Regions from separate parts of the Rhizobium sp. BT04 genome, predicted to be linked through region 1. Evidence: predicted binding sites of a transcription regulator. Region 1 holds the regulator's gene; each other region holds the start of a gene.

Evidence for each region. The regulator LexA, encoded in region 1, represses DNA repair genes until DNA is damaged. The targets are predictions, from matches to a motif close to TGTTCNNNNTGTGTTCNG.
Region 2: QMO82_RS15990 (ribonuclease) is a predicted target of LexA. The motif match lies at 5,865-5,882, and genes of this name have one in related genera.
Region 3: uvrA (excinuclease ABC subunit UvrA) is a predicted target of LexA. The motif match lies at 6,688-6,705, and genes of this name have one in related genera.

The regions. Positions count from the first base shown of each region.
Region 1 is NZ_CP125652.1:486,025-495,703, forward strand. It holds gene lpxB (lipid-A-disaccharide synthase) at 1-521, shown strand, start outside; gene gltA (citrate synthase) at 550-1,839, opposite strand; gene QMO82_RS10945 (ComEC/Rec2 family competence protein) at 2,130-4,562, shown strand; gene lexA (transcriptional repressor LexA) at 4,543-5,262, opposite strand; gene QMO82_RS10955 (VOC family protein) at 5,458-6,354, shown strand; gene kdsA (3-deoxy-8-phosphooctulonate synthase) at 6,351-7,196, shown strand; gene eno (phosphopyruvate hydratase) at 7,339-8,613, shown strand; gene QMO82_RS10970 (septum formation initiator family protein) at 8,744-9,064, shown strand; gene pdhA (pyruvate dehydrogenase (acetyl-transferring) E1 component subunit alpha) at 9,210-9,679, shown strand, end outside.
Region 2 is NZ_CP125652.1:1,507,402-1,517,080, forward strand. It holds gene QMO82_RS15970 (DMT family transporter) at 1-814, shown strand, start outside; gene metF (methylenetetrahydrofolate reductase [NAD(P)H]) at 1,273-2,175, opposite strand; gene QMO82_RS15980 (metalloregulator ArsR/SmtB family transcription factor) at 2,177-3,202, opposite strand; gene ettA (energy-dependent translational throttle protein EttA) at 3,362-5,011, opposite strand; gene QMO82_RS15990 (ribonuclease) at 5,110-5,850, opposite strand; gene QMO82_RS15995 (alpha/beta fold hydrolase) at 6,010-6,939, shown strand; gene QMO82_RS16000 (DMT family transporter) at 6,957-7,913, shown strand; gene QMO82_RS16005 (CaiB/BaiF CoA-transferase family protein) at 7,931-9,133, shown strand; gene QMO82_RS16010 (thiamine pyrophosphate-binding protein) at 9,130-9,679, shown strand, end outside.
Region 3 is NZ_CP125652.1:629,626-639,304, reverse strand. It holds gene QMO82_RS11695 (peptidylprolyl isomerase) at 1-95, opposite strand, end outside; gene QMO82_RS11690 (peptidylprolyl isomerase) at 124-696, opposite strand; gene coaD (pantetheine-phosphate adenylyltransferase) at 770-1,264, opposite strand; gene QMO82_RS11680 (hypothetical protein) at 1,355-1,642, shown strand; gene QMO82_RS11675 (hypothetical protein) at 1,774-1,929, shown strand; gene QMO82_RS11670 (hypothetical protein) at 1,966-2,100, shown strand; gene gyrA (DNA gyrase subunit A) at 2,249-5,062, opposite strand; gene QMO82_RS11660 (MarC family protein) at 5,300-5,947, shown strand; gene QMO82_RS11655 (single-stranded DNA-binding protein) at 6,040-6,543, opposite strand; gene uvrA (excinuclease ABC subunit UvrA) at 6,828-9,679, shown strand, end outside.

The DNA of each region.
Region 1 (9,679 bases):
AGGAGCTTGTCGCGCGCAACGGGCCGACGCGTTTCATTCTGCCGACGGTGACGCACAAAGAGGCGCTTGTCCGCGAAATGACGGCGGGATGGGCGCTAAAGCCGGAGATCGTTGTCGGGGCGGAAGCGAAATGGAAAGCCTTCACTGCGGCCGATGCAGCCATGGCGGCGTCCGGAACCGTTATTCTTGAACTTGCACTTGCCGACGTTCCCGTCGTCTCCGCCTACAAGGTCGACTGGATCATGCGAATGCTGACAGGGCGCATCAAGACCTGGACCGGCGCACTGCCGAACCTGATCGCGGATTACCCGGTTGTGCCGGAATATCTGAACGACGTCGTTCGCGGCGCAAGCCTTGCGCGCTGGATGGAAAGGCTGTCGGCCGACACCTACCAGCTCAAGGCAATGAAGGAAGGCTACGAACTTATCTGGCAGCGAATGCAGACGGAAATACCGCCTGGTGAGCATTCGGCGCAGATCGTGCTCGCTGTTTTAGCCAACAAAAAACCCGGCCATTCCTGACCGGGTTTTCTTTTGGAGTTCGAAGCAATCAGCGTTTCGAAACCGGCACGTAATCGCGCTTCGGTTCGCCGACATAGAGCTGGCGCGGACGGCCGATGCGCTGTTCCGGATCTTCGATCATCTCGTTCCACTGGGCGATCCAGCCGACGGTGCGGGCGAGCGCGAACAGCACGGTGAACATGGTCGTGGGGAAGCCCAGCGCCTTCAGCGTGATACCGGAATAGAAGTCGATATTCGGATAGAGCTTCTTCTCGATGAAATATTCGTCGGTGAGCGCGATGCGCTCCAGCTCCATCGCCACTTCGAGCAACGGATCGTCCTTGATGCCGAGTTCGCCGAGCACTTCATGCGTCGTCTTCTGCATGATCTTGGCGCGCGGATCATAGTTCTTGTAGACGCGGTGACCGAAGCCCATCAGGCGGAACGGATCGTTCTTGTCCTTGGCGCGGGCGATATATTCCGGAATGTGGTCGACCGAGCCGATTTCCGAAAGCATGTTGAGCGCCGCTTCGTTGGCGCCGCCATGGGCGGGGCCCCAGAGGCAGGCGATGCCGGCGGCGATGCAGGCGAACGGGTTGGCGCCCGACGAGCCGGCGAGCCGGACGGTCGAGGTCGAGGCGTTCTGCTCGTGGTCGGCATGCAGGATGAAGATACGATCCATGGCGCGGGCAAGCACCGGATTGACCACATATTCCTCGCAGGGCACGGCAAAGCACATGCGCAGGAAGTTCGAGGCGTAGTCGAGATCGTTCTTCGGGTAAACGAAGGGCTGGCCGATATGGTACTTGTAGGCCATGGCGGCGAGCGTCGGCATCTTGGCGATCATGCGCAGGCTGGCGACCATGCGCTGGTGCGGATCGGTGATGTCGGTGGAGTCGTGATAGAAGGCCGACAGCGCGCCGACACAGCCGCACATGACGGCCATCGGATGCGCATCACGGCGGAAGCCGGTAAAGAAGCGGCTCATCTGCTCGTGCACCATGGTGTGGTGCGTGACGCGATAATCGAAATCCTTCTTCTGCGCGGTGGTCGGCAGTTCGCCGTAGAGAAGCAGGTAGCAGACCTCGAGGAAGTCGCCATGCTCGGCCAACTGCTCGATCGGATAGCCGCGATGCAGCAGCACACCCTCGTCGCCGTCGATATAGGTGATTTTGGATTCACAGGATGCGGTCGAGGTAAAACCCGGATCGTAGGTGAAGGAAGCGGTGTTCTTGTAGAGAGCACCGATATCGATGACGCTCGGGCCGATCGTGCCGCTTTTGACAGCGAGGTCGACTGATTTGTCACCGATTTTTATTGTTGCGCTTTGATCCGTCATGCTGATCCTCCGAACTGGCGGTGGCGCCACAAAAGCGCCATAGGGGTTAAGCGTCCTCACCGATAGCTATATGATCGCGAAGCTAATGCCAAGTTACCCCGATGGCATTTTGTGCATTGCGGCATCACCTTTTAGGCACTGCAGCGATGAGCCGCACGCATAGCGGAAGCCAATGATTCGACTGGTCTTTTGGCGCTCGCGATTTCCCCTCATATTTCAATCGATTATTCTTGCTCGTTTTGATTGAAGGTTGCATTCTGGCCGCCAGTGCGGGTGACCTTGGGCGGCATATGCAGGAATTGACGACAGTCGAATTGCGGCCGGAAGCGGGCACCGGCGTCGCCGATCAGCCGGATTTTGCTGCGTCTGTCGTGGTGACGCGACCGGCAAGGACACAGTCGGCAGTGCCGTTGCGCCACCGGCTGCCGGCCGCAGCCATGCAATCGCTGCGTGCCGGGGCCTGCATGCTGGCCGAGGAAGCCGATCATGGCCGTCTGCTGCTGTTCTCGCCGGTCTTCCTCGGCGCCGGCTCGGCCGTCTGGTTTCTCGCCGCATCGGATTTTCCCCTCGTTGCATCGCTGCTTTGCCTGCTGGTGCCGGCGGCCGCGGTTTTCCTGACCGGCCGCAGCCGGCCGGCATTGCGGGCGACGTTCGCTGCGCTTGCACTTTTCGCCTGCGGCATGCTCTCGGCTGAGTTCGAGAGCTGGCGGGCTTCGACCGTCATCCTCGATTCATCCGTGACGACGACGGTGACGGGCCGTGTCGAACGGCGGGAAGGCGACGGCCGCGGGCGCTGGCGCTACATTCTTGCCGTCGCGGGCACGGAGGCGCCGGAGTTGAAGCGGCCGCCGGGACGCATAACCGCAATCGTCCGTGGCGCCGACGCGCCTTTCGAGATCGGCGACATTATCACCGGCAGGGCACGGCTGACGCCACCGGCAGGCCCCGCACTTCCTGCGCTCAACGACTTCTCATTCGGTGCTTATTTCGATGGCATCGGCGCCAATGGTTTCTTCTATGGCGCGCCTGAGAAAGTCGACGTGCAGGCAGGCCCGCAGGCTGCCAGGTCGACGTCGGACGCTCTGCTCGAATGGCTCTACCGGCTGCGCAGCGGCATCGGCGACCGCATACGATCGATCCTGCCCGGCGACACGGGCGCTTTTGCCGCTGCTCTGGTGACGGATGAGCGGCGCGCCATCTCGAATGCGACGACGGAGGCGCTGCGCCAGTCCGGCCTTGCCCATATCGTTGCGATCTCGGGCCTCAATATGGCGTTGTCGGCCGGCATCTTCTTCGTCGGTTTCCGGATGCTGCTCAGCCTCTTTCCCGGCGTCGCCCAGGCCTATCCGACCAAGAAGATCGCCGCCGCCGGCGCGCTCATCGCCGTCACCGCCTATTTCCTGATCTCCGGTTTCGGGGTCTCGGCCGAACGCGCCTTTATCATGATGGCCATCATGCTGGTTGCCGTGTTCTTCGATCGGCCATCGATCAGCCTGCGCAATGTCGTTCTCTCCGCGTTGGTCATCATCGCCATTTCACCCTCCGAAGTCTTGGGCCCGAGCTTTCAAATGTCCTTTGCCGCGACATTGGCTTTGGTATCGGGTTATCAGCTGTGGAAGGATCGGCGTGTCCGGGAAAACGCCTTGCTGAAACTGCCGATCGTCAGGCCGGTGGTCGCCGTCGCCGGTTTCTTCGGCGGCGTCTTTCTGACCTCGCTGATCGGCGGTTTTTCCACCGCGCTGTTTTCGATCGAGCATTTTCATCGCCTGACCGCTTACGGCCTGCCGGCAAACCTCGCGACGATGCCGATCATTTCCTTCATCGTCATGCCGGCCGGGCTGCTGGCGATGTTGCTCATGCCTTTCGGTCTGGACGCTCCCCTCTGGGAGGTGGTCGGATTCGGCCTCGATCTGGTGATTGCGGTCGCCAAGACGGTGTCCGGCTGGGGCGGTGATATCGGCATCGGCCGCTTGCCCGCCTGGTATTTCGCTGTTGCCGTGGCAGGCTTTCTGCTGCTGACGCTGCTGCGCACCCGGCTGCGCCATGTCGGCACATCGATCATATCAGTCGCGACTCTTATCCTGCTGCTTCTGCCGGTTCCCCGGCCGCCGGACCTGGTGATTTCGGAGGATGGTAGTCTGGTTGCGGTCGTCGCGGTCGCGGCGATCGCTTCCAACCGTGAAAACCCGCCGGATTTCATCTTCGACCAGTGGCAGCGAGCGCTGGTCCTGCCGACGCATGCAGCGCCGAAGATGCTGGATGGTCCCGCTATCCCGCCGGAAGGAGAAGACCGCCGCGTCAGGCTCTCCCGCGATCAGCAGAACGAAGCGAGGACGGCGATGCAGGCGGCGGCCGCGGGCGGCGACGCAAACCGTTTTTCCTGCGTCAAGAAGGCCTGGTGCACATCAAGGCTCGGCAATGGCCATATCGTCACCGTCATCGACAATGCCGCCTATCTCGGTCCGGCCTGCGATGCGGCCGATATCGTCGTGACATCGGTCCGCCTGCGTTTCAACAGCTGCCGCTCTGGTGGGACGCTCTTTACCGGCGAGACGCTGCGCAGGACAGGCTCCGTGGAGTTGCGCTTCACCGATGCCGGCCTGGAGGTCGTGAGCGCATTCGAGACCCTGTCGCGGCCATGGATGCGCCATCGCGCCTATGACTGGCGCAGCAACAGTTTTGCCGAATCCGGCCTGTCTGGTGTCAGTGATAGCGGCGAATGAGGCCGACGAGCTTGCCCTGTACCTTGACGCGGTCCGGCCCGAAGATCCGGGTCTCGTATGCCGGGTTGGCGGCCTCCAGCGCGATCGAGGCGCCTTTGCGGCGGAAGCGCTTCAGCGTCGCTTCCTCGTCATCGACGAGGGCAACGACGATGTCGCCGGGACTTGCGGTGCTGCCGTTGCGGATGATCACGGTGTCGCCGTCGAAGATGCCGGCATCGATCATCGAATCGCCCTTGACCTCGAGCGCATAATGTTCACCGGAGCCGAGCATGTCGGCGGGAACGACGATGTCGTGGGTATTGTTCTGGATCGCCGAGATCGGCACGCCGGCGGCGATCCGGCCCATAACAGGCACGGAGACCGAGTTGCCGTTATCGGCGACAGGTTTGGCAGGAGCGGGAGCGGCGACCGGCTGGGGCTTGCCGAGGCTGCCTTCGATGACGCTCGGCGAAAAGCCCCGCCGTGGCTGGATGCTGGGGCTGTAGGCCTCCGGAAGCTTGATGACCTCGAGTGCCCGGGCCCGGTTCGGTAGGCGGCGAATGAAGCCGCGTTCTTCGAGCGCTGTAATCAGGCGATGAATGCCGGACTTCGAGGCAAGATCGAGGGCATCCTTCATTTCGTCGAAAGACGGCGGAACGCCGGACTCCTTCATGCGCTCATGAATGAAAAGGAGAAGCTCCTGTTGTTTGCGCGTGAGCATCGACGTCAGACCCCTGATTGAAACAAATCCAGAACAGACACTATATGTTCCATATGTGTTCCGCAAGTGGCTAAATTTCCGTAAAACTTGCCGCCAACTCGTTGAGATTTTTATTTTCGTTCGCCGGATTGGCGGACAAGTCTTGCCTTGGGTGGCACTCTCACACATCTCTGCTTTGCCACGAGAGGGGATATCATGAACGCGCATTCCGCCAAACCGCATCCGCTGGATCACGTCGTGCTGCCCGTCGTCAATATCGATCTGGCGCGCGAAAGGCTCGGCAAGCTCGGCTTTACCGTTGCCGCCGAGGCGCGCCATCCCTTCGGAACGGAAAATGCCTGCGTCTTTTTTGCCGACAAGACCTATCTGGAGCCGCTCGGGGTTGCGAGCATCGCCGAGAGCGAGACGTCGGCGCGGCAAGGCAATGTCTTCACCGCCCGCAACCAGGCTTTCCGTTTCCGCTGCGGCGAGGAGGGGCTTTCGGCAATCGTCTTCGCCACCGAAGATTCTGCCCGTGATCATAAGAATTTCGCCAGCAAGGGATCGAGCGCCGGCGAGATGCTGGAGTTCAGCCGGCCGATGATGATGCCGGATGGTTCCGAGAGCGTCGGCAGCTTCAAATTGGCTTTCGCCAGCGATCTGCGGGCGCCTGATTTCTTCCTCTTCACCTGTCAGCGCATCAACCCGCTCCCGGCTGACCGTGGTGCGCTGGAGAAACATGCCAATGGCGTCATCGGCATAACCGAGGTTGCGCTTTGCGCGCCTGATGCCGCCGCATTCGGCGCCTTCGTCAGCCTCGTCGCGGCGCAGCCGGCAATCGAGAAAACCGGTTTCGGCGTCAATATCGCCGCGTCGAATGCGAGAATCAGCCTGATGACGCCGGAAGGGCTGGAGGCCTATTTCGAGATCGCCGTCTCATCCGCCGACCGCGGCCTGCGCGGCCGGGCAATCCTCTTTGCTGTCGCCGATCTTGCCGTGACAGAAGCGCATTTGGCTGCTAACGGAGTGACGTATACGCGCAAGAACAATCGCATTCTGGTGAAGCCCGCGCCCGGGCAGGGCACGCTCTTCGCCTTCGAGGAAACACGATGAGCACCGATACGAATTCCGAAGTCAAGATCGGCGAAGGCCAGGGCCAGGTCACCTTTTCAAATGCCGGCCGCCTGTCGCTGATTGCCGGCCCCTGCCAGATGGAGAGCCGCGACCACGCCTTCATGGTCGCCGGCACGCTGAAGGAGCTTTGCGAAAAGCTCGGCATCGGCCTCGTCTATAAGAGCTCGTTCGACAAGGCGAACCGCACTTCGCTTTCGGCCGAACGCGGCATCGGGATTGAAAAGGGTATGGAGGTCTTTGCCGACCTGAAGAAGGAATTCGGCTTTCCCGTCCTGACCGATGTCCATACCGCCGAGCAATGCGCCGAAGTGGCAGAGGTGATCGATGTGCTGCAGATTCCAGCCTTTCTCTGCCGCCAGACCGATCTTCTCATCGCCGCCGCCAAGACCGGCCGCGTCGTCAACGTCAAGAAGGGCCAGTTCCTCGCTCCCTGGGATATGAAGAACGTCCTGAAGAAGCTCAACGCCAGCGGCAATCCGAACGTGCTGCTGTGCGAGCGCGGCGCCTCCTTCGGTTACAACACTCTGGTTTCCGATATGCGTTCGTTGCCGATCATGGCAGCGATGGGCGCCCCCGTTGTTTTCGATGCCACACATTCCGTGGCGCAGCCGGGCGGGCAGGGGGATTCCTCCGGCGGTCAACGGGAATTCGTGGAAACGCTGGCGCGTGCAGCGGTAGCGACCGGCATTGCCGGCGTCTTCGTCGAAACCCATCAGGACCCGGACAATGCGCCTTCCGATGGCCCGAACATGGTCTATCTCAAGGACATGCCGCGGCTTCTGGAAAAGCTGCTCGCCTTCGACGCGGTCGCCAAGGCCTGACGTTCAACAGCCTGACATGATCGTGCTGTAGGCGAGATCGGACAAGCTGGTTCGAAGGCGGAAAACTGCGCCATTGTAATTTGCACGCCTTCGATTATGACAGGCTTCGAACGACTTATCACCCACCGAGCAGGAAGAACCCATGACTGCAATCACCGATATCATCGCCCGCGAGATTCTCGATAGCCGTGGCAACCCCACCGTCGAAGTCGATGTCTATCTCGAAGACGGCAGCATGGGCCGCGCGGCCGTTCCCTCGGGTGCCTCGACGGGCGCGCATGAGGCGGTCGAGCTGCGCGACGGCGGCAAGCGCTACCTCGGCAAGGGCGTCCAGAAGGCGGTCGATGCCGCCAACACCGAGATCTTCGACGCGATCGGCGGCATCGACGCCGAAAACCAGATCCAGATCGACAACATCATGATCGAGCTGGACGGCACGCCGAACAAGTCGCGCCTCGGCGCCAACGCCATCCTCGGCGTCTCGCTCGCCGTCGCCAAGGCTGCCGCCCAGGCCTCCGGCCTGCCGCTTTACCGTTATGTCGGCGGCGCTTCCGCCAGCCTCCTGCCGGTGCCGATGATGAACATCATCAACGGCGGCGCCCATGCCGACAACCCGATCGATTTCCAGGAGTTCATGATCCTGCCGGTCGGCGCCGACACGATCGCCGAAGCCGTGCGCATGGGCTCGGAAGTCTTCCATACGCTCCGCAAGGAACTTGCCGCACAGGGCCACAACACCAATGTCGGCGACGAAGGCGGTTTCGCACCGGGCCTGAAGAGCGCTTCGGAAGCCCTCGACTTCATCGTCAAGTCGGTCGAGAAAGCCGGCTACAGGCCGGGTGAGGACATCTACCTCGGCCTCGATTGCGCCTCGACGGAATTCTTCAAGGACGGCAAATACGTTCTCGAAGGTGAAGGCCGCACGCTCGAATCGGGCGCCATGGCCGAATATCTGGCCGAACTCGCCGCCAAATATCCGATCATCTCGATCGAGGACGGCATGGCCGAAGACGACTGGGACGGCTGGAAGACGCTGACCGACCTGGCCGGCAAGAAGACCCAGCTCGTCGGCGACGATCTCTTCGTCACCAATTCCGCCCGTCTTCGCGACGGCATCCGCATGGGCGTCGCCAATTCGATCCTCGTCAAGGTCAACCAGATCGGCTCGCTGACGGAGACCCTTGACGCCGTCAACACGGCGCACAAGGCAGCCTACACCGCCGTCATGTCGCACCGCTCCGGTGAAACCGAAGATTCGACCATCGCCGATCTCGCGGTCGCCACCAACTGCGGTCAGATCAAGACCGGCTCGCTGTCGCGTTCCGACCGCCTTGCCAAGTACAACCAACTGATCCGCATCGAAGAAGGTCTCGGCCCCCAGGCCCAGTATGCCGGCCGTTCGATCATCCGCGGCTGATCTGATTGGCAATGCTCGACCCGCGCCCTCCCGGCGCGGGTTTTTTGTTGCGCTTCTTTAGAGTCAACGAACGGTTAATCTCTGCGCGGTAGATTGAACGAATTGGTAATGCGTTCAAGAGCATGCGTGTATGTGGACAAAGCATCATAAGAAGAGAAAGCTCGGCCGCTTCGTCATTCCGGCCATGACGGTCGCCTTCCTTTCCTATTTCGGTTATCATTGCATTCATGGCGATTACGGCCTGCGCGCGACGGAAACGTTCGAGCATCAGCGTGTCGCACGCGAAAAAGAGCTTGCGATCTTGAAGGCGAAGCGCGAACATCTGGAAAATCAGGTCGCGCTGCTGAGTGACGGTTCGCTCGACAAGGATATGCTGGACGAAAAAGCGCGCTATCAGCTCAATATGTCGCGCGCCGACGAGATCGTCATATTCAATCATTATTCCAATTAACCTGAATTGGGTTAATTGTATTTTTCTCTGTTTTATCAATAATTTAGTGCCGAATACGAGCCATGCAATTATGGCATTGCTGTGGTCATGTTTCTTCCCTATGGTACGCGCCACCGAGAAACGACAAACCCATAGGGAGGGTTGAATGGCGCCGCGAAAGACCGCGACCGTTTCCAGCCGCAAAACTGCAGCAAAACCGGCAGCCAAGGCATCGAATGGAGGCCCTGTGGCCGACTTCGATCGCGATGAGGAGCTTAAGGCCTATCGCGAAATGCTGCTGATCCGCCGCTTCGAGGAGAAGGCCGGTCAGCTTTACGGCATGGGCTTCATCGGCGGCTTTTGCCACCTCTACATCGGTCAGGAAGCTGTCGTCGTCGGCATGCAGATGGCGCAGAAGGAAGGCGACCAGGTCATCACCGCCTATCGCGACCACGGCCACATGCTGGCAACCGGCATGGAAGCGCGCGGCGTCATGGCGGAACTGACCGGGCGCCGCAGCGGCTATTCCCACGGGAAGGGCGGCTCGATGCACATGTTCTCGAAAGAAAAGCATTTCTACGGCGGTCACGGCATCGTCGGCGCCCAGGTTTCGCTCGGAACGGGTCTTGCCTTTGC
Region 2 (9,679 bases), 1.0 Mb from region 1:
CCAGCACGTGCCGCCGCTGACGCTGGTCTTTTTTAGGCTGCTGCTCGCAGCGCTGGCGCTGCATATCTATATCGCCGGCCGTTTCGACTTCTATTCGATCCTCTGGCGCCGCTGGCGCGAATTCCTCATCCTCGGCCTGATCAACAATGCCCTGCCGCATGCGCTGATTTTCTTCGGCCAAACCCGCATCGGCGCCGGCCTCGCGGCGATCCTGAATGCGACGACGCCGATATGGACCGTGCTCATCGCCAATTATTTCACCTCCGACGAGAAGCTGTCCGCGGCAAAGATCGGCGGCTGCCTTGTTGGCCTGGCCGGAACGATCGTGCTGATCGGACCTGGCATCTCGGCCGGTGGCGAGGCGCCGCTCTGGGCGCTGCTTCTGCCGGTGCTTGCCGCCATCTCTTATGGTTTCGCCGCCACCTACGGCAAACGCTTCAGGAATGTTCCCGCCCCGGTCACCGCTGCCGGCCAGTTGACCGCCTCCTCGCTGATTGCGCTGCCGCTGTCGCTGCTGTCAGATCGCCCCTGGAAGCTTGCCGCACCGTCGCTCGATGTCCTGCTTGCCATTCTGGCGCTGGCGCTGCTGTCGACCGCCTTCGGCTACATCCTCTATTTCCGCATCATGGCGGCCGCCGGCGCCACTAACGCCTCCCTCGTCACCCTGCTGGTGCCGCCGAGCGCCATCCTTCTCGGCGCGCTTTTCCTCGGCGAAAGGCTCGCACTCGGCGAATTTATCGGTATGGCGCTGATCGGGTTCGGCCTCGTCATTCTTGACGGCCGCATCTATCGCCTGTTGAGCCGCACCACCTGAAAGCCGGTTGCGGATTCCCTATAATTTCAACCGGTTGCGGGCTCGCCATGTTTTGGGCGCATAGGTAAATGCACAGTCGCCGAATTTAACGGCATGTTAAAATCTGTGAACAAAAATTTATGGAATATAATCGTTTTATTTCAAAAACTTGCCGAAATGCCACTTGACTTATCCACCGCACTCTTCTGCAGCGCAGCATAGAATCTTCTTCCCAACCGACATATTTCAGACATATTATCGGCCGGTTAACGCGAGGAGACAGACATGGGACTCACGCAATCCTTGAATGTTCTGTTGGTCAGTGCAGCGTTTGCTTTCGTCTTGTCCATGCTCTTCATCTGAGCCGGCCAACACGAAGACGGAATGACTGGTAGTACCTGAACTCCCCTGATCAATCCGCCAATGAAAAAGCGCATGTCCCCGCCCGACATGCGCTTTTCCCTTTTAAGGTGGAAAGATCAGGCGGCCGCGCCCGCGCTCTTTGGCGCCCGGCGGGAGAGACCGAGATTGTCGAGCACGGCGGAAACCAGCGGCGCGCGGTTCATCGTATAGAGATGGAACTCGTTCAGGCCGCGCCGGACGAGATCCTCGATCTGCTCGGCGGCGACATCGGCTGCGACCTTCGCCCGCTCCTCGGGCTTGTCGTCGAAGCCGGCGAAGCGCTCATCCAGGAAGGCCGGAATGATGGTGCCGCAGGCGCCTGCGAAACGCTTCAGCTGCGTCAGATTCTGGATCGGCATGATGCCGGGCACGATCGGGATCGAGATACCGGCAGCGCGCACCCGCTCCAGATAACGCTCGAAATTGTCGTTGTCGAAGAAGAACTGCGTCAACGCCCGGTCGGCGCCATTGTCGGCCTTGCGCTTCAGCATCTCGATATCGGCAGCCGTGTCACGGCTTTCCGGGTGTTTTTCCGGATAGGCGGAAACCGAAATCTCGAAATCGCCGATCTCCTTGAGGCCGGCCACCAACTCCGCCGCATTGGCATAGCCGCCGGGATGCGGCTGGTAGGGCGCGCCGGCGCCGCCGGGCGCATCGCCGCGCAGCGCCACGAAATGCGTCACGCCGACCTTACGGAAGGTCTCGATCATCTGATGCGTCTCGTCCTTAGTCGCCCCGACGCAGGTCAGGTGCGAGGCGGTGGCAAGCGGCGTCTGCGACAGGAACCGTGTTACGGCGGTGAGCGTCGGCGCCTTGGTGGTGCCGCCAGCGCCGTAGGTCACCGACACGAAATCCGGAGCCCAGTCCTGCAGCTTGCTGACGGTATCCCAGAGCTGCCCTTCCATCTCCTCCGATTTCGGCGGGAAGAATTCGAAGGAAATCCCGATGTTGCGGCCGCGTACCTCGTTATTCAAAGCCATGTCATACTCTCCCGGCAAATGTAGGTTCGGCGCCTTCGCTCGTCTGCGAAGCCATGAGGCGCCTGGGATCGCGCGCGAGCCAGACGGTGACCGTCAACCCCTGCCCGCTTTGCTGACCCGGATGAAGATCGACCACCTGCTCGACGTCGAGCCCGGCCCTGTGCAGCCAGTCGGATATCGCCTGGTGCGAAAAACCGAGACGGACATGCGCATGCTCGTCGCGGAGATATTCGAGCGTGTGCGGCGCAAGGTCGATGACCACGAGCCGGCCGCCCGGCCGCAGCATGCGCGCCGCTTCCGCGATGGCGATCTCCGGCTGGTCGAAGAAATGCAGCACCTGATGGATCGTCACCAGGTCGAAATCCTGGCCCTCGAACGGCAGGTTCAGGATATCGGCATGGCGCACGGTGGCCTTGGTGATGCGGGATTTGTCGAGATTGGCGCGCGCCACGCTCAGCATGTCGCGGCTGGCATCGACACCGATCGCCCGGCGGTAGAGCCCGGAAAGCAGTTCGAGGATGCGGCCGGTGCCGGTGCCGAGATCGAGCAGCGAATCGATCGGCTGGCTGCCGAGCAGCCGGATGACGGCGGCATCGACTTCCTCGTCGGCCGCATGCAGGCGGCGAAGCTCGTCCCATTCCGCCGCGTTGCGGCTGAAATAGGCCTGTGCCCGCTCGGCCCGCTGGCGCTTGACCGCCGACAGCCGCTCGCCGTCGCGAAGAATGGTCGGATCGTTCTCGGAGACATGCTTCAGCAATGCCCGCACCAGCATGGCCGCCTTGCCGTCCTGCTTGAGGCGGAAATAGGCCCAGGCGCCCTCCTGATAGCGTTCGATCAGCTCGGCCTCGCCAAGCAGCTTCAGATGTCGGGAGATGCGGGGCTGGGATTGGCCGAGAATTTCGGTAAGATCGGTCACCGTCAGGTCGCCGCCGTCGAGAAGCGCCAGAAGACGCAGGCGCGTGGGCTCGCCGGCCGCCTTCAAGACGTCCACCAGCGCATCCAGTCCAAGCTTCAAGGGTTCGCTCATCTTCGGTCCAATCAAGATATAAAGATATCTTTATGTGATTTGGATTGCGGTGACAAGCAGCAATTCGCACTTCAGCGAAATTGCCTGCTCAAATTGCGACAGCGCAGACATGAAAAAGCCCCGGCCGAACCGGGGCTTTCAACACGACAGAAGATGCGATTAGCGCGTCAGGCGTTTATGCGCCTGGCTGCCCGGGTTGAGGGCATCAGGGCCAAGGCGGCGGATCTTGTCCTGTTCATAATCCTCGAAGTTGCCTTCGAACCATTCCACATGGCCCTCGCCTTCGAAAGCCAGAATGTGCGTCGCCAGACGGTCGAGGAACATGCGATCGTGGCTGATGATGATGGCGCAGCCGGCAAACGCTTCCAGCGCGCTTTCGAGCGCACCCAGCGTTTCCGTATCGAGGTCGTTGGTCGGTTCGTCGAGCAGCAGAACGTTGCCGCCGGCCTTCAGCATCTTGGCAAGGTGAACGCGGTTGCGCTGGCCGCCCGAGAGATTGCCGACCTTCTGCTGCTGATCGCCGCCCTTGAAGTTGAAGGCGCCGCAATAGGCCCTGGAGTTCATATCGAACTTGCCGAGCTTGATGACCTCAGCGCCGCCTGAGATTTCCTCCCAAACGGTCTTGCTGCCGTCAAGTGCGTCGCGGCTCTGGTCGACATAACCGAGATGGACCGTCTCACCGATGCGGACGGATCCCGCGTCCGGTTTTTCCTGGCCGGTGATCATCTTGAACAGCGTCGTCTTGCCGGCGCCGTTCGGGCCGATGATGCCGACGATGCCGCCCGGCGGCAGCTTAATCGACAGGTCGTTGATCAGCGTGCGGCCCTCGAAGCCCTTGGTGATGCCCTCCATCTCGATGACCACCTGTCCCAGGCGCTCGCTGACCGGGATGATGATCTGCGCGTCGCCGGGACGCTGCTTTTCGGCGGCCTCCACCAGCTGCTCGTAGGACTTGATACGCGCCTTGGATTTTGCCTGACGGGCCTTCGGGCTGGAAGCGATCCATTCCTGTTCGCGGCTGATCGCCTTTTGACGGCCTGCCTCTTCCCGGTTTTCCTGCTGCATGCGCTTGGCTTTGGCGAGCAGGTAAGCCGAGTAGTTGCCTTCATAGGGAATGCCACGGCCGCGGTCGAGTTCGAGGATCCATCCGGTGACGTTGTCGAGGAAGTAGCGATCGTGGGTGATCATCATCACAGCGCCCGGATAGTCGCGCAGATGCTTTTCGAGCCAGGCAATCGTCTCGGCGTCCAGGTGGTTGGTCGGTTCGTCGAGCAGCAGCAGGTCCGGCTGCGACAGCAGCAGGCGGCAGAGCGCGATCCGGCGGCGCTCACCACCGGACAGGCTGGTAACATCGGCGTCGCGCGGCGGGCAGCGCAAGGCTTCCATCGCCATCTCGACCTGGCTTTCCAGATCCCAGAGGTTCTGGCTGTCGATGATGTCCTGGAGCTTCGCGCCCTCTTCCGCCGTCTCGTCGGAATAGTTCATCATCAGTTCATTGTAGCGCTCGAGCACGGCCGTCTTCGAGGCAACGCCTTCCATGACGTTCTCGAACACCGTCTTGCTGGGATCGAGGTGCGGCTCCTGCTCGAGGTAGCCGACCGTCGCTCCTTCGGCGAGCCAGGCTTCGCCGGTATATTCCTTGTCTTGTCCGGCAATGATGCGCAGCACGGTGGATTTACCGGCGCCATTCGGTCCGAGGATACCGATCTTGGCATCGGGGTAGAAGGAGAGGTGGATATTCTCCAGGATCTTCTTGTTGCCATAGGCCTTGTTGAGGCCGGACATATGATAGATGAACTGACGTGCCATGCTGCGCTGCTCCGGGCGGGAAACTTCGATCGTGCCGCTATGTAGGCGAAACAGCGCCTGCGGGCAACGCCGAAACCCGGTTTACTCAGGATTTCCGGTCAAAAGCCCGCAGCGTCGACGACGCCCTCGTCGCAGCCGAAGGAGGTTTTCCCCGCCCCCTGGATCAGATCGGCAAGGCCAGCACTTTTCGCCGACGCCGCTCCGGCGGCCTCCGAAAGCCCGATCGTCAACCCGCTGACCATCTTGACATTGCCCGCCCGCCGGCAGCTCATCTTGACGCGGTCACCGGCACCCGGCCCGAAGCTCTTGTCGAAAGCCGCCTTGATCGCCTCGGCTTTAACAGGCTTGCCGATATTGGCGGCAAAGAGATCGCGCACGGCCGACGTGTTGAGTGCGCCGAGGAGATGCACGCCGACGCCGAAATAGTCCTCGGCGCTCATTTTCGTGCAGGTGCCGTGCTTTGTCCATTCATGCCGTTCCAGGCCGGATTGCGTGCCGGGCATGGCTTTTGCGAGCGCCGCCTTCGTCTCGGCCGAAAGCGTGACCTCCGGCAATGTGGTCCAGTTGCCGTCCTTGTCGGCGGCCTTCTGCTCGGCACTCACGCCGCAATAATCCTGCCGCATCGGCCAGAGCCCGTGCAGCGAAAAATTCGTCGCATCGGGGCGCTCGCCGGTCTGGCTGGCGCATTCTGCCTTCTTCTGGTTCGTCTGGCAAAAGGCGGGCTGCCAGCTTGCCGCAAGAATAAAACGGGTGCGCCCGCCGGCCTCCTGCGCCACGGCGGCGCCGGCAAGAACCATCGACACGGCGAACGTCAAGGTACGCAACTGCATGCTGCTCATTTCAACCCCCAAAAAAGAACAATACAGGAACAAATAAGCACGAAGATCGCAAGCCCGCAACCCTGAATCGCAACAGCAATGCAATTTGTTATCGGATAACCCCGGAACCGATGTTGCTTTTGGGCGGTGATCTGGTCTGTTGCGGCAAGGAGGACCGACATGTTTTCTGAAACGCAGAGGCTCGCCGTGCCCGGGGCGTCGCTCGCCTATCACCATGCCGAAGCCACAGGCGCGGCCCGCGGCATCCTGTTGATATCGCACGGTCTTGCCGAACATTCGAAACGCTATCGCGCCTTTGCCGAGACGATGGCGGCGCGCGGCTATCACGTCTATGCCCATGATCATCGCGGGCACGGCGAAACCACCGCAGCCGACGCGCCGATCGGCCGCTTCGCCCAACGAGGTGGCGTCGAAAAGGTGATCGGTGACGTCCTTGCCATGCGCGGCCATGCCGCCGCCCGCCATCCCGGCCTGCCGGTGATCCTCTTCGGCCATTCGATGGGCGGCCTGATCGCCCTCAATGCATCCGTCACGGCGCCGGCCGATTTCGATGCCGTCGCCGTCTGGAATTCGAATTTCGCCGTCGGCCTTGCCGGCCGCGCCGCCCAGGCAATCCTGCTTGCCGAGCGCATGCTGAAGGGCTCCGACGTGCCGAGCGGCCTGTTGCCGAAGCTGACCTTCGGCGCCTGGGGAAATGCGATCCCGGGCCGCCGCACCGAGTTCGACTGGTTGTCGCGCCTACCCGGTGAAGTCGATAAATATATCGCCGATCCGCTCTGCGGCTTCGATGCCTCGGTCTCGCTCTGGCTCGATCTCTTCGAACTGACGTTTCGCGCGCCGCAGAAATCCCATCTCGACCGAGTGCCCCGTGATATGCCGATCCATCTGGTCGGCGGCGGAGAGGATCCCGCCACAGAGCGTGGAAAAGCTATCCGCTGGCTGTCAAACCATTTGAAAGCCCAAGGCTTCTCTCGTATCAGCACTCAGATATATCAGGACATGCGGCACGAAACGCTGAATGAGATCGGCGCGGATGCGGCGACCGCGGCCTTTGCGGACTGGTGCGACGGGGCCGCCGCAAGAGCCTGAGCCATAGGGATTCCATCATGAGCAGCTCCTCCTCCCGTACAGTATCGTCCCCCTCCGAAGTGACGACAGGGCTTGCGCTGATGTTTCTATCGGTGATGGTCTCGCCGCTCATCGATATCTTCTCCAAGCTTGCCGTCGTCACCATTCCATCCGCCGAGGTCACCGCCGCCCGCTTCGCCATCCAGGCGCTCTGCATGCTGCCGATCGTGCTGTGGCGGCGCAGCTTTACCGATTTCTCCTGGAGCCAGAGCCTGTTCCATGCCATCCGCGGCGCGATCATCACCGTCTCGATGATCTCCTTCGTTACCACCCTGAAATACATGGCGGTCGCCGACGCGATTGCGATCTTCTTCGTCGAGCCGATCATCGTGACGATCTTCGGCGGCATCTTCCTGAAGGAAACAATCGGCTGGCGGCGCTATACCGCCTGCGGCGTCGGCTTCTTCGGAGCGATGCTGATCATCCAGCCGAGTTTTGAGGAGGTCGGCTATGTCGCGCTTCTGCCCGTCCTCAGCGCGCTCTGCATCGCAATCTTCGTGCTGATGACCCGCGTCCTCTCGCACAGGGAAGACCCCTGGGCGATGCAGTTCCAGATGGGCATCTGGGGCCTGCTCTTTTGCGCCATCCTGCTCTATTTCGGCGAGGGAACCGGTTCCGACCTCCTCGATCCCGTCATGCCGCAGGGCAATGTCTGGTTCTATCTCGCCGGCGTCGGCGCCACGGCCGCAATCGCTGGTATCTTCGGGGTTTATGCCTATCGCGCCGCACCGGCCTCGACGCTGGCGCCGCTGCAATATTTCGAGATCGTATCGGCGACAATCTTCGCCTGGCTGGTCTTCGGCGACTTTCCGAATGCGGTCAAATGGCTCGGCATCATGATCATCATGGCGTCGGGCTTCTACATCCTCTGGCGCGAGCGCCGCTTTGCATCCAGACCCGTATCCGATACATCTGAGGCGACGCTGGCGCCGTAACCGCCTTCCGGAGGAATATGACGGAAACCGTGACGAAAAAGCCGCCGCTTGCCCGCATTCGAGTGATCGAGCTTGCCCGCGTGCTGGCCGGCCCCTGGGCAGGACAGATGCTTGCCGATCTCGGCGCCGACGTCATCAAGGTCGAAAATCCCGATGGCGGCGACGATACCCGCCAATGGGGGCCGCCCTTCGTCGAAGGCGCCGATGGCGAAAATCTCTCGGCCGCCTATTATCACGCCGCCAATCGCGGCAAACGCTCCATCACCGCCGACCTAAAGAGCGAGGAAGGCCAGGATCTCGTCCGCCGGCTCGTCGCCACCGCCGATGTGGTGATCGAGAACTTCAAGCTCGGCGGCCTCGTCAAATATGGACTCGATTACGACAGCCTGCGGAAGGTGAACCCGAAGCTCGTCTATTGCTCGATCACCGGCTTCGGCCAGACCGGCCCTTATGCCGGCCTCGCCGGCTACGACTATATCGTCCAGGGCATATCCGGCTTCATGTCGATCACCGGCGAGCCTGACGGCCAGCCGATGAAGGCGGGCGTCGCGATCGCCGATATCTTCACCGGCATTTATGCCGTCTCGGCAATCGAGGCAGCCCTGATCCACGCGCTGAAAACAGGCGAAGGCCAGCTCATCGATATGGCCCTGCTCGACGTGCAATCGGCAGTCCTCGCCAATCAGAACATGAACTACCTGGTCTCCGGCTCAGCACCGACCCGCCTCGGCAATGCCCATCCCAATATCTCGCCCTATGAGGTCGTGCCGGCGGCTGACGGTTACCTCATCCTCGCGGTCGGAAACGACGGCCAGTTCCGCCGCCTCTGCGCCATCCTCGGCCTGGTGGCGATGTCAGGCGACGAACGCTTTTCCACCAACAGGGCCCGCGTCGCCAATCGCGGCGAGGTGCGCCGCCTCATCTCTACCGAGACGCTGAAATGGCAGAAGGCGGATCTTCTGAAGGCCTGCGAGGAGAATGCGGTCCCATCAGGCGCGATCAACACGATCGAGGAAATGTTCGCCGATCCGCAGGTGCAGGCCCGCGGCCTGCGCATCGACCTTGCGGATGCCGCAGGCACGATGATCCCGGGTGTCAGGACGCCGGTCGTCATGTCCGAGACGCCATTGCGTTACACCAGGCCGAGCCCGCGCCTCGGCGAACACAGGGATGAAATTCTGGCAGAACTCGCCGAGTACGAGAGGGAGGCATCGTCATGAAGAAGAGCGGCGGAGAACTGATCGTCGAGGCGTTGAAGGCGAACGGCGTCAAGCGTCTTTCCTGCGTGCCCGGCGAGAGTTTCCTCGCCGTCCTCGACGCGCTGCGCGACAGCGATATCGACGTCCTCGTCTGCCGCCAGGAGGGCGGGGCGGCGATGATGGCGGATTGCTGGGGCAGGCTGACCGGCGAACCCGGCATCTGCATGGTCACCCGCGGCCCCGGCGCCACCAATGCCTCCGCCGGCCTGCATATATCAAAGCAGGATTCGATCCCGATGATCCTCTTCATCGGCCAGGTGCAGCGCGAAGCACGCGAGCGTGAGGCCTTCCAGGAGGTCGAATTCCGCCGCGCCTTCACCGAATTCGCCAAATGGGTGGGCGAGATCGACGATGCCGCCCGCATTCCCGAGTTCGTCACCCGCGCCTTTGCGATCGCAACCTCCGGCCGCCCCGGCCCTGTGGTGCTGACGCTGCCGGAAGACATGCTGCGCGACGAAGTCGAGGCGCCCCGCGCCAAGCGCTATGTCGGCGTCGAAGCCCACCCCG
Region 3 (9,679 bases), 140 kb from region 1:
TGCTCGGGGGCAACCTGCGGCAAAAGCTGAATGACAACCTTGCCCTTGGTGGTTTCCAGAATGATGGTGTTTTCCGGATCCTTGATCTCGGCCATTGTCTTCTCCTCTTGTTTCTCTCGTAACTTACTTCTTGCCCAGGGTGACCTTGATCATCCGGTCGGGACTTTTGACTTCGCCGTTCTGGCCTTCGCCGCGCTTGATTTTGTCGACATTCTCCATGCCGGACACGACCTTGCCGACGACGGTGTACTGGCCGTTCAGGAAGGAGCCGTCGGCGAACATGATGAAGAACTGCGAATTGGCGGAATTCGGATCCTGCGAACGGGCCATGCCGACCGTGCCGCGCACGAACGGGGTCTTGGAGAATTCCGCCGGAATATCAGGAAGATCCGAGGAGCCGGTGCCGGCCAGGCTCGCATCGAAGCCCTTTTCCATGTTGCCGTATTTGACGTCGCCGGTCTGGGCCATGAAGCCGTCAATGACGCGGTGGAAGGCGACGTTGTCGTATTCGCCCTTCTTGGCCAACGCCTCGATCTGGGCGACATGCTTCGGCGCCACCTCAGGCATGAGCTGGACGACGACGGGGCCGTCCTTCAGCTGGATGGTGAGATAATGATCGGCCGACTGGGCGAAGGCATCCCCGGCGAAGGAGGCGAGATACAACACGCCGGCAAATGCGAGATAAAAGAGTTTCATATGGGCTCCATTGCGGCGGGTTCCGCCTGGTCTTTGCGCTTGCTGGTCTTGTGCCTGCAAGTCTTTGTACTTGTTAGTTTTGACGCTTGGATGCGAGGGCTTGCAAGACGGCGGCCGGCACGAAAGCGCTGACATCGCCGCCCATAGCGGCGATCTGGCGGACCAATGTGGCGGTAATGGGCCGAGAGGCCGTGCCCGCCGGCAAAAAGATGGTCTGGAGATCGGGCGCCATCGTCCTGTTCATGCCGGCCATCTGCATTTCATAATCAAGATCGGTGCCGTCGCGAAGACCGCGGATCAACAGCGTGGCGCCATGGGTGCGGGCGGCATCGACGACCAGATTGTCGAAGGCGACGACGGTGATATCGCCGGTTTTGCCGGGCAGTGCTTCAGCCAGCGAACGGCGGATCAGCTCGGCTTTTTCCTCAAAGGAAAACAGCGGCGCCTTGCCGGGATGGATGCCGATCGCGACAATCACCCTTTCGGCGACGTTCAGCGCCTGGACCAGAACATCCACATGCCCGTTGGTAATCGGGTCGAAAGACCCCGGATAAAAAGCTGTCGTCATCTGGCCCGACCGTTGGTTTGACGCCTTTTGTCACGGATGCCGCCTTGCCGCAAGTGATTTGGCCTATCGTCCCGGACGGTTGAATGGCGGATGAATGGCCCGTTCAAGGCGGTTTCAGACAGGATCTGCTTAACTCAAATCATCCACGCAGCCGATGCCATTCCGGCATCCGGCGCTCCCCGAAAGACCACATCCATGCTGATCGTGCTTGTTGCACTTGCCGTCGTTTCCTCCCTCGCCGCCGAGATGGCCTATGGCTATTTCGCCGATCGCTACGAGGTGACCTGGGTGCGGCCGGAGCTTGCCGAGCATGGGGCCATCGTGCGCGCCCAAGGCCGGCTGCGCGAAAACCGAGCTTCGAATCTGAACGCCAGATGAACGAGACATTCAAGGAGGCTTCAGATCGGCGTTGGTAAACACCCCCTCAACATCCGGCGGAACCATTTTAAAACGGATGCGTTCATTCAACCGACCCATAGATGCGATTAGCGCGGCAGGAAGGACTACAAATGCCCGGCAAGATTACGATGATTAACGTGCTCTGGATGGTAATGATCACGGGCATGCTGACCGCAACTGTCGCTCTCTATGATCAGAAGGTCGATACCTCAAAGGTTTATGGTCCCTATGCTTCGGCCCGGACGGCCGTACTGGGCCAGTACTGAGGGGCGAAAACGCAACTCCCCAGGAAAGGAATGCCTATGTTCACGATCTTGACAGTGCTCACGGCCCTTATCAGCGTCATGTTCATCGTGTCTGTGACCTCGACGATTTCAGCGCTCCGGCGCGAAGGTGAAGAGGTGAAGGCACTGAATGAAAAACATAGAGCGTTCTGACATTCCTCTCTTCCCACCCTTGAGCGGCACCCTTCCGTCGCCAGGGTCATTCAAAGCCGGATGCACGAAGCGTCCGGCTTTTTCTTTGGATAGAGCTGTCCTCGGGCGTAAAAAGAAAGGGCGGCTCGAAGCCGCCCCTTTCATTTGATCATTCCTCGGTGGACCCGGCCGGATCGCCATCGGCGACCGGGCCCTCGCCGGTCGCACCTTCGTCGGCGGCTGTGGCGCCTTCGACAGCCTCCTCCGTCTCGTCCTCCTCCGGCTCGCTGATGCGCTCGACCGAGACGACCTTTTCGTCCTTGTGCGTCGAGAAGATGGTGACGCCCTTGGTGGCGCGGCTGGCGATGCGGATGCCGCCGACCGGCACGCGAATCAGCTGGCCGCCATCGGAAACCAGCATGATCTGGTCGCCGTCATCGACGGGGAAGGCCGCGACCAGTTCGCCGATCTCGCCAGTTTTCGACGTGTCGGTGGCGCGGATGCCCTTGCCGCCGCGGCCGGAAATGCGGAAGTCGTAGGACGACGAACGCTTGCCGAAGCCCTTTTCCGAGACTGTCAGCACGAATTGTTCGCGTGCCCTCAACTCTTCGTAGCGCTCGTCGGAGAGCTGCCCCTCCTCGGTGACTTCTTCACCGACCAGCGCGATGTCCTCTTCGTCCACGCCCGTCGCCCGACGTTCGGCGGCGGAGCGCTTGAGGTAGGCGGCGCGCTCCCACGGCTCGGCATCGACATGACCGACGATCGTCATCGAGATGATGCGGTCGCCATCGCCGAGATTGATGCCGCGCACGCCGATCGAGTTGCGGCCGGCAAAGACGCGAACGTCGTCGACGGAGAAGCGGATGCACTGGCCGAGCGCCGTTGTCAAAAGCACGTCGTCATTCTCGGTGCAGGTCTCGACGGAGAGGATTTCGTCGCCCTCCTCCTCGAGCTTCATGGCGATCTTGCCGTTGCGGTTGACCTGGACGAAGTCCGACAGCTTGTTGCGGCGAACCGTGCCGCGCGTGGTCGAGAACATGACGTCGAGATTGTCCCAGCTCGCCTCGTCCTCAGGCAAGGGCAGGATGGTGGTGATGCGCTCGCCGGGTTCGAGCGGCAGCATGTTGATGAGCGCCTTGCCGCGTGAGGTCGGCGTGCCGATCGGCAGGCGCCAGACCTTCTCCTTGTAGACGATGCCGCGCGAGGAGAAGAACAGAACCGGCGTATGGGTATTGACAACGAATAGCCGGCTAACAAAATCCTCGTCGCGGGTGGTCATGCCGGAGCGACCCTTGCCGCCGCGGCGCTGGGCGCGGTAGGTGGTCAGCGGCACGCGCTTGATGTAACCGAGATGCGAGACGGTGACGACCATGTCCTCGCGGGCGATGAGATCCTCGTCGTCCATTTCGAGGCCGCCATCGACAATCTCGGTGCGGCGCGGCGTGCCGAATTCGTCGCGGACGGCGATGAGCTCGTCCTTGACGATGGTCTGGATGCGGACGCGCGAGGAGAGAATATCGAGGTAATCCTTGATCTCTTCGCCGATTTTGTTGAGTTCGTCGCCGATTTCGTCGCGGCCGAGGGCCGTCAGGCGGGCAAGGCGCAGTTCGAGGATAGCGCGGGCCTGCTCTTCGGACAGATTGTAGGTCAGGTCCTCATTGATGCGGTGGCGCGGATCATCGATCAGACGGATCAGGCTCTCGACATCTTCGGCCGGCCAGCGGCGGGTCATCAGCTCTTCGCGGGCCGACTGCGGATCGGGCGCCTGGCGGATGACGCGGATGACTTCGTCGATATTGGCGACGGCAATGGCCAGACCAACCAACACATGGGCACGGTCACGCGCCTTGCGCAGCAGGAATTTCGTTCTCCGGCTAACAACCTCCTCGCGGAAAGAGACGAAAGCACGCAGCATGTCGAGCAGCGCCAGCTGCTCGGGCTTGCCGCCGTTCAGCGCCACCATGTTGCAGCCGAAGGAGGTCTGCAGCGGCGTGTAACGATAGAGCTGGTTGAGAATCACCTCGGCATTGGCGTCGCGCTTCAGCTCGACGACGACGCGATAACCCTGGCGGTCGGATTCGTCGCGCAGGTCGGAGATGCCCTCGATGCGCTTGTCGCGCACCAGCTCGGCCATCTTCTCGATCATCGTCGCCTTGTTCACCTGGTAGGGAATCTCGGTGATGATGATCTGCTCGCGATCACCGCGCATCGGCTCGATGGCGGCGACGCCGCGCATGATGACCGAACCGCGGCCGGTCTCGTAAGCCGAGCGGATGCCGGCACGCCCGAGGATCTTCGCACCCGTCGGGAAATCGGGGCCGGGAATGATCTGCATCAGTTCCGGCAGCTCGATGGCCGGATCGTTAATCAGCGCGATGCAGCCGTCGATGACTTCAGAAAGATTGTGCGGCGGAATGTTGGTCGCCATGCCGACGGCGATGCCGCCGGCGCCGTTGACGAGCAGGTTCGGGAACTTGGCGGGCACCACCACCGGCTCGGAGAGCGTGCCGTCGTAGTTGTCGCGGAAATCGACAGTCTCCTTGTCGAGATCATCGAGCAGCGAATGGGCAGCCTTTTCCAGACGGCATTCGGTGTAACGTTCAGCCGCCGGCGGATCGCCATCGACCGAGCCGAAATTGCCCTGGCCGTCGATCAGCGGCAGCCGCAGCGACCAAGGCTGGGCCATACGGGCGAGCGCATCATAGATCGCGGTATTGCCGTGCGGGTGGTATTTACCCATCACGTCACCGGTGACGCGGGCGCATTTGACGTATTTCTTGTTCCAGTCGATGCCGAGCTCGGACATGCCGTAGAGGATGCGCCGGTGCACGGGCTTCAGGCCGTCGCGCACGTCGGGCAGCGCGCGGCTGACGATGACGCTCATGGCGTAATCGAGATACGACCGCTGCATTTCCTCCATGATGGAGATGGGCTCGATGCCTGGCGGGAGCTTCCCGCCGCCGGGGGGTGTTTGCTCAGTCAAAACAGATCACGATCTCTTCTAGAATCACTTGAAGATTTATAGCGGAAAGCCTGTTCCCACGCCAATTTCTGAGCGCGTTTTGAACAGGCTTTTGCGGCTTAAAGAGGGTAAAACATACAAGCTGGGCGGCCGGACCGGACAAATCTATCGCGGGGCGGCCGCGGGATATTTGCCAAATCGGAATCCCCGCTTCACAATCATAAAAACCACCTGTCCATATGGGGTTTCGGAGAGACGATGGCAAGCGCCGACCAATTGATCAACGCCTTCACGACGCTGCTCGTCACCATCGATCCGCCGGGGCTTGCACCGATCTTCCTGGGGCTGACGGCGGGCATGAGCCGGGCCGAGCGCACGCAGGTGGCGCTACGCGGCTCGACCATCGCCTTTATCATCCTCGCCGTCTTCGCCCTGTTCGGCGCCGGCGTGCTCGGCGTGCTTGGGATCTCGATCGGCGCCTTCCGCATCGCCGGCGGGCTGCTGCTCTTCTGGATCGCCTTCGAGATGGTGTTCGAGAGGCGGCAGGAACGCAAGGAGAAGGCCACCGAGGCGGCTGTCACCAAGGATCATATCGAAAATATCGCCGTCTTTCCCCTCGCATTGCCGCTGATTGCCGGTCCGGGTGCGATCTCGGCGACGATCCTGCTGGCCGGGACGCTGGCGACCTCCGTCGGAAAAGCGCAGCTGATCGCCGTCATCGCCGCCAATCTGTTGCTGACACTGCTGATGCTGCTGATCGCCGACAGGCTCGACCGTTTCCTCGGCGTCACCGGCCGGGCGATCCTGACGCGCCTCCTCGGCGTCATCCTCGCCGCGCTTGCGGTGCAATTCGTCGTCGACGGCGCGAAAGCGGCGCTCAATCTCATCAGCGCGACGCCGCACTGAAAATGGCGGCATCAGCCGCGAGATCAAAAAAAAGCATGATGCCGTCAACGGCATCATGCTCTCAGGTCTTTCAAGCCATGAAACGCGGTCGATCAGAACGGGATGTCGTCGTCGAGATCGCGCGAGAAGTTGCCGCCGCCACCGCCACGGCTTGGCGATGAAGAGGGAGCTGGGGCGCCGTAGTCGTCGCCATAATCATTGTTGCTGCTGCCGCCACGGCCGCCGCTCGCCCCGCCGCCATCGCCGCGGCCGTCGAGCATGGTCAGCGTCGAGCTGAAGCCCTGCAGCACCACTTCCGTCGAATAGCGGTCCTGGCCCTGCTGGTCTTGCCACTTGCGGGTCTGCAGCTGGCCTTCGATATAGAGCTTGGCGCCCTTCTTCACATATTGCTCGACGACCTTGCAGAGGCCCTCGTTGAAGACGACGACAGTGTGCCATTCGGTCTTTTCACGGCGCTCGCCGGAATTTCGGTCGCGCCAGGTCTCCGAGGTCGCGATACGAAGATTGGCGATCGGCCGGCCATCCTGAGTACGGCGGATTTCGGGGTCTGCACCCACGTTTCCAACCAGAATTACCTTGTTCACGCTACCAGCCATGCTTCTCACCCTGCCTGCCGCCCTGCCCGGCGGCGTTTCAATCGATCGGCGCACCTTAAACCATCACGGACCGCCGATGCGCATGGGCGGCATTTAATCCACATGTTTATCCATCAGAAAGCCGCATGCATCCATCAGGAATTTTGTTCTTTCTTTGTTCTAGTTTATCCCTATGATCCTGTCAACAGAATCGAAAACCTTCAGTGTTGCCGACATTCAGCCTCGACTCGCCGGTCGGCATCACTAAATAAGGGCTGTTATCCCAAAGGACCAAAGCTGAGACGATGAGCGAACTGAAGACGATCTCCATCCGCGGCGCGCGCGAGCATAATCTCAAAGGCATCGATCTCGATCTGCCGCGCAACAAGCTGATCGTCATGACCGGGCTTTCGGGTTCCGGCAAATCCTCGCTTGCCTTCGACACCATCTATGCCGAGGGCCAGCGCCGTTATGTCGAGAGCCTGTCGGCCTATGCCCGGCAGTTCCTCGAAATGATGCAGAAGCCCGATGTCGACCAGATCGATGGACTGTCGCCCGCGATCTCGATCGAGCAGAAGACCACCTCGCGCAATCCGCGCTCGACGGTCGGTACCGTCACCGAGATCTACGACTATATGCGCCTGCTCTTTGCCCGCGTCGGCGTTCCCTATTCGCCGGCGACCGGCCTGCCGATCGAGAGCCAGACGGTCAGCCAGATGGTCGACCGCGTCCTCGATTTCGGCGAAGGCACCCGTCTTTATATTCTTGCGCCGCTCGTGCGCGGCCGTAAGGGCGAATACAAGAAGGAACTCGCCGAGCTGATGAAGAAGGGCTTCCAGCGCGTCAAGGTCGACGGTCAGTTCTACGAGATCGCCGAGGCGCCGGTGCTCGACAAGAAATACAAGCACGACATCGACGTGGTGGTCGACCGCATCGTCGTGCGCCCGGATGTCTCGGCCCGCCTGGCGGACAGCCTGGAGACCTGCCTGAAGCTCGCCGACGGGCTGGCGATCGCCGAATTCGCCGACAAGCCGCTGCCGCCCGAAGAGACGTCGGCCGGCGGGTCGGCCAACAAGTCGCTGAACGAGACGCATGAGCGGGTGCTGTTTTCGGAGAAATTCGCCTGCCCGGTTTCCGGCTTCACCATACCCGAGATCGAGCCGCGGCTGTTTTCCTTCAACAATCCCTTCGGCGCCTGCCCGACCTGCGACGGCCTCGGCGCCCAGCAGAAGATCGATCCGGATTTGATCGTGCCCGAGCCCGAGCGGACGCTGCGCGACGGGGCGATCGCGCCCTGGGCGAAGTCGACCTCGCCCTATTACAATCAGACGCTGGAAGCGCTCGGCAAACATTACGGCTTCAAGCTCGGCACCCGCTGGAATGATCTGTCCGACGAGGCCAAGGACGTCATCCTCAACGGCACCGACGACAAGATCGAATTCCATTACGCCGACGGCGCCCGCTCCTATACGACGCAGAAGAATTTCGAGGGCATCATCACCAATCTCGAGCGCCGCTGGAAGGAGACGGATTCCGCCTGGGCGCGTGAGGATATCGAGCGCTTCATGTCGGCCGCTCCCTGCCCTTCCTGCAACGGCTTCCGCCTGAAGCCGGAGGCCTTGGCGGTGAAGATCGACACGCTGCATATCGGTGAAGTCACCGGCATGTCGATCCGCGTCGCCCGCGACTGGTTCGAGACGCTGCCGGCCAGCTTCAACGCCAAGCAGAACGAGATTGCGGTGCGCATCCTCAAGGAGATCCGCGACCGACTGCGCTTCCTCAACGATGTCGGCCTGGAATATCTCAGCCTGTCGCGCAATTCCGGCACGCTGTCGGGCGGCGAAAGCCAGCGCATCCGGCTTGCCTCGCAGATCGGTTCGGGACTGACCGGCGTGCTCTATGTGCTCGACGAACCGTCGATCGGCCTGCATCAGCGCGACAATGCCCGGCTGCTCGACACGCTGAAACACCTGCGCGACATCGGCAACACGGTCATCGTCGTCGAACATGACGAGGACGCGATCATGACGGCCGACGACGTGGTCGATATCGGCCCGGCCGCCGGCATTCACGGCGGCCAGGTCATCGCCCATGGTACGCCGCAGGATATCATGGACAATCCGCAGTCGCTGACCGGCAAATATCTCTCGGGTGAACTCGGCGTGCCGGTTCCCCATGAGCGCCGCAAGCAGAAGAAGGGCCGCGAGATCAAGGTGGTCGGCGCACGCGGCAACAATCTGAAGAATGTCACGGCGTCGATCCCGCTCGGCGTGTTCACGGCGGTGACCGGTGTTTCCGGCGGCGGCAAATCCACTTTCCTGATCGAGACACTCTATAAATCGGCAGCGCGCCGCGTCATGGGCGCGCGTGAAAACCCGGCCGATCACGACCGCATCGACGGCTTCGAGCATATCGACAAGGTGATCGACATCGACCAGTCGCCGATCGGCCGCACACCGCGCTCCAATCCGGCGACCTATACCGGCGCCTTCACGCCGATCCGCGACTGGTTCGCCGGTCTGCCGGAAGCCAAGGCGCGCGGCTACCAGCCGGGCCGCTTCTCCTTCAACGTCAAGGGCGGACGCTGCGAGGCCTGCCAGGGCGACGGCGTCATCAAGATCGAGATGCACTTCCTGCCCGATGTCTACGTCACCTGCGATGTCTGCCACGGCAAGCGCTATAACAGAGAGACGCTCGACGTCACCTTCAAGCAGAAGTCGATCGCCGACGTCCTCGACATGACGGTGGAGGAAGGCGTCGATTTCTTCGCGGCGGTGCCTGCCGTACGCGACAAGCTGCAATCGCTGAAGGATGTCGGCCTCGGTTATATCAAGGTCGGCCAGCAGGCGAATACGCTTTCGGGCGGCGAGGCGCAGCGCGTCAAGCTCGCCAAGGAGCTGTCGAAACGCTCGACGGGACGCACGCTCTATATTCTCGACGAACCGACGACCGGCCTGCATTTCCACGACGTCGCCAAGCTGCTCGAAATGCTGCACGAACTGGTCAACCAGGGCAATTCGGTGGTGGTGATCGAGCACAATCTCGAAGTCATCAAGACGGCTGACTGGGTGCTCGATTTCGGCCCCGAGGGCGGCGACGGCGGCGGCGAGATCGTGGCTGTCGGCACGCCTGAAACAATCGTCAAGGAGAAGCGCTC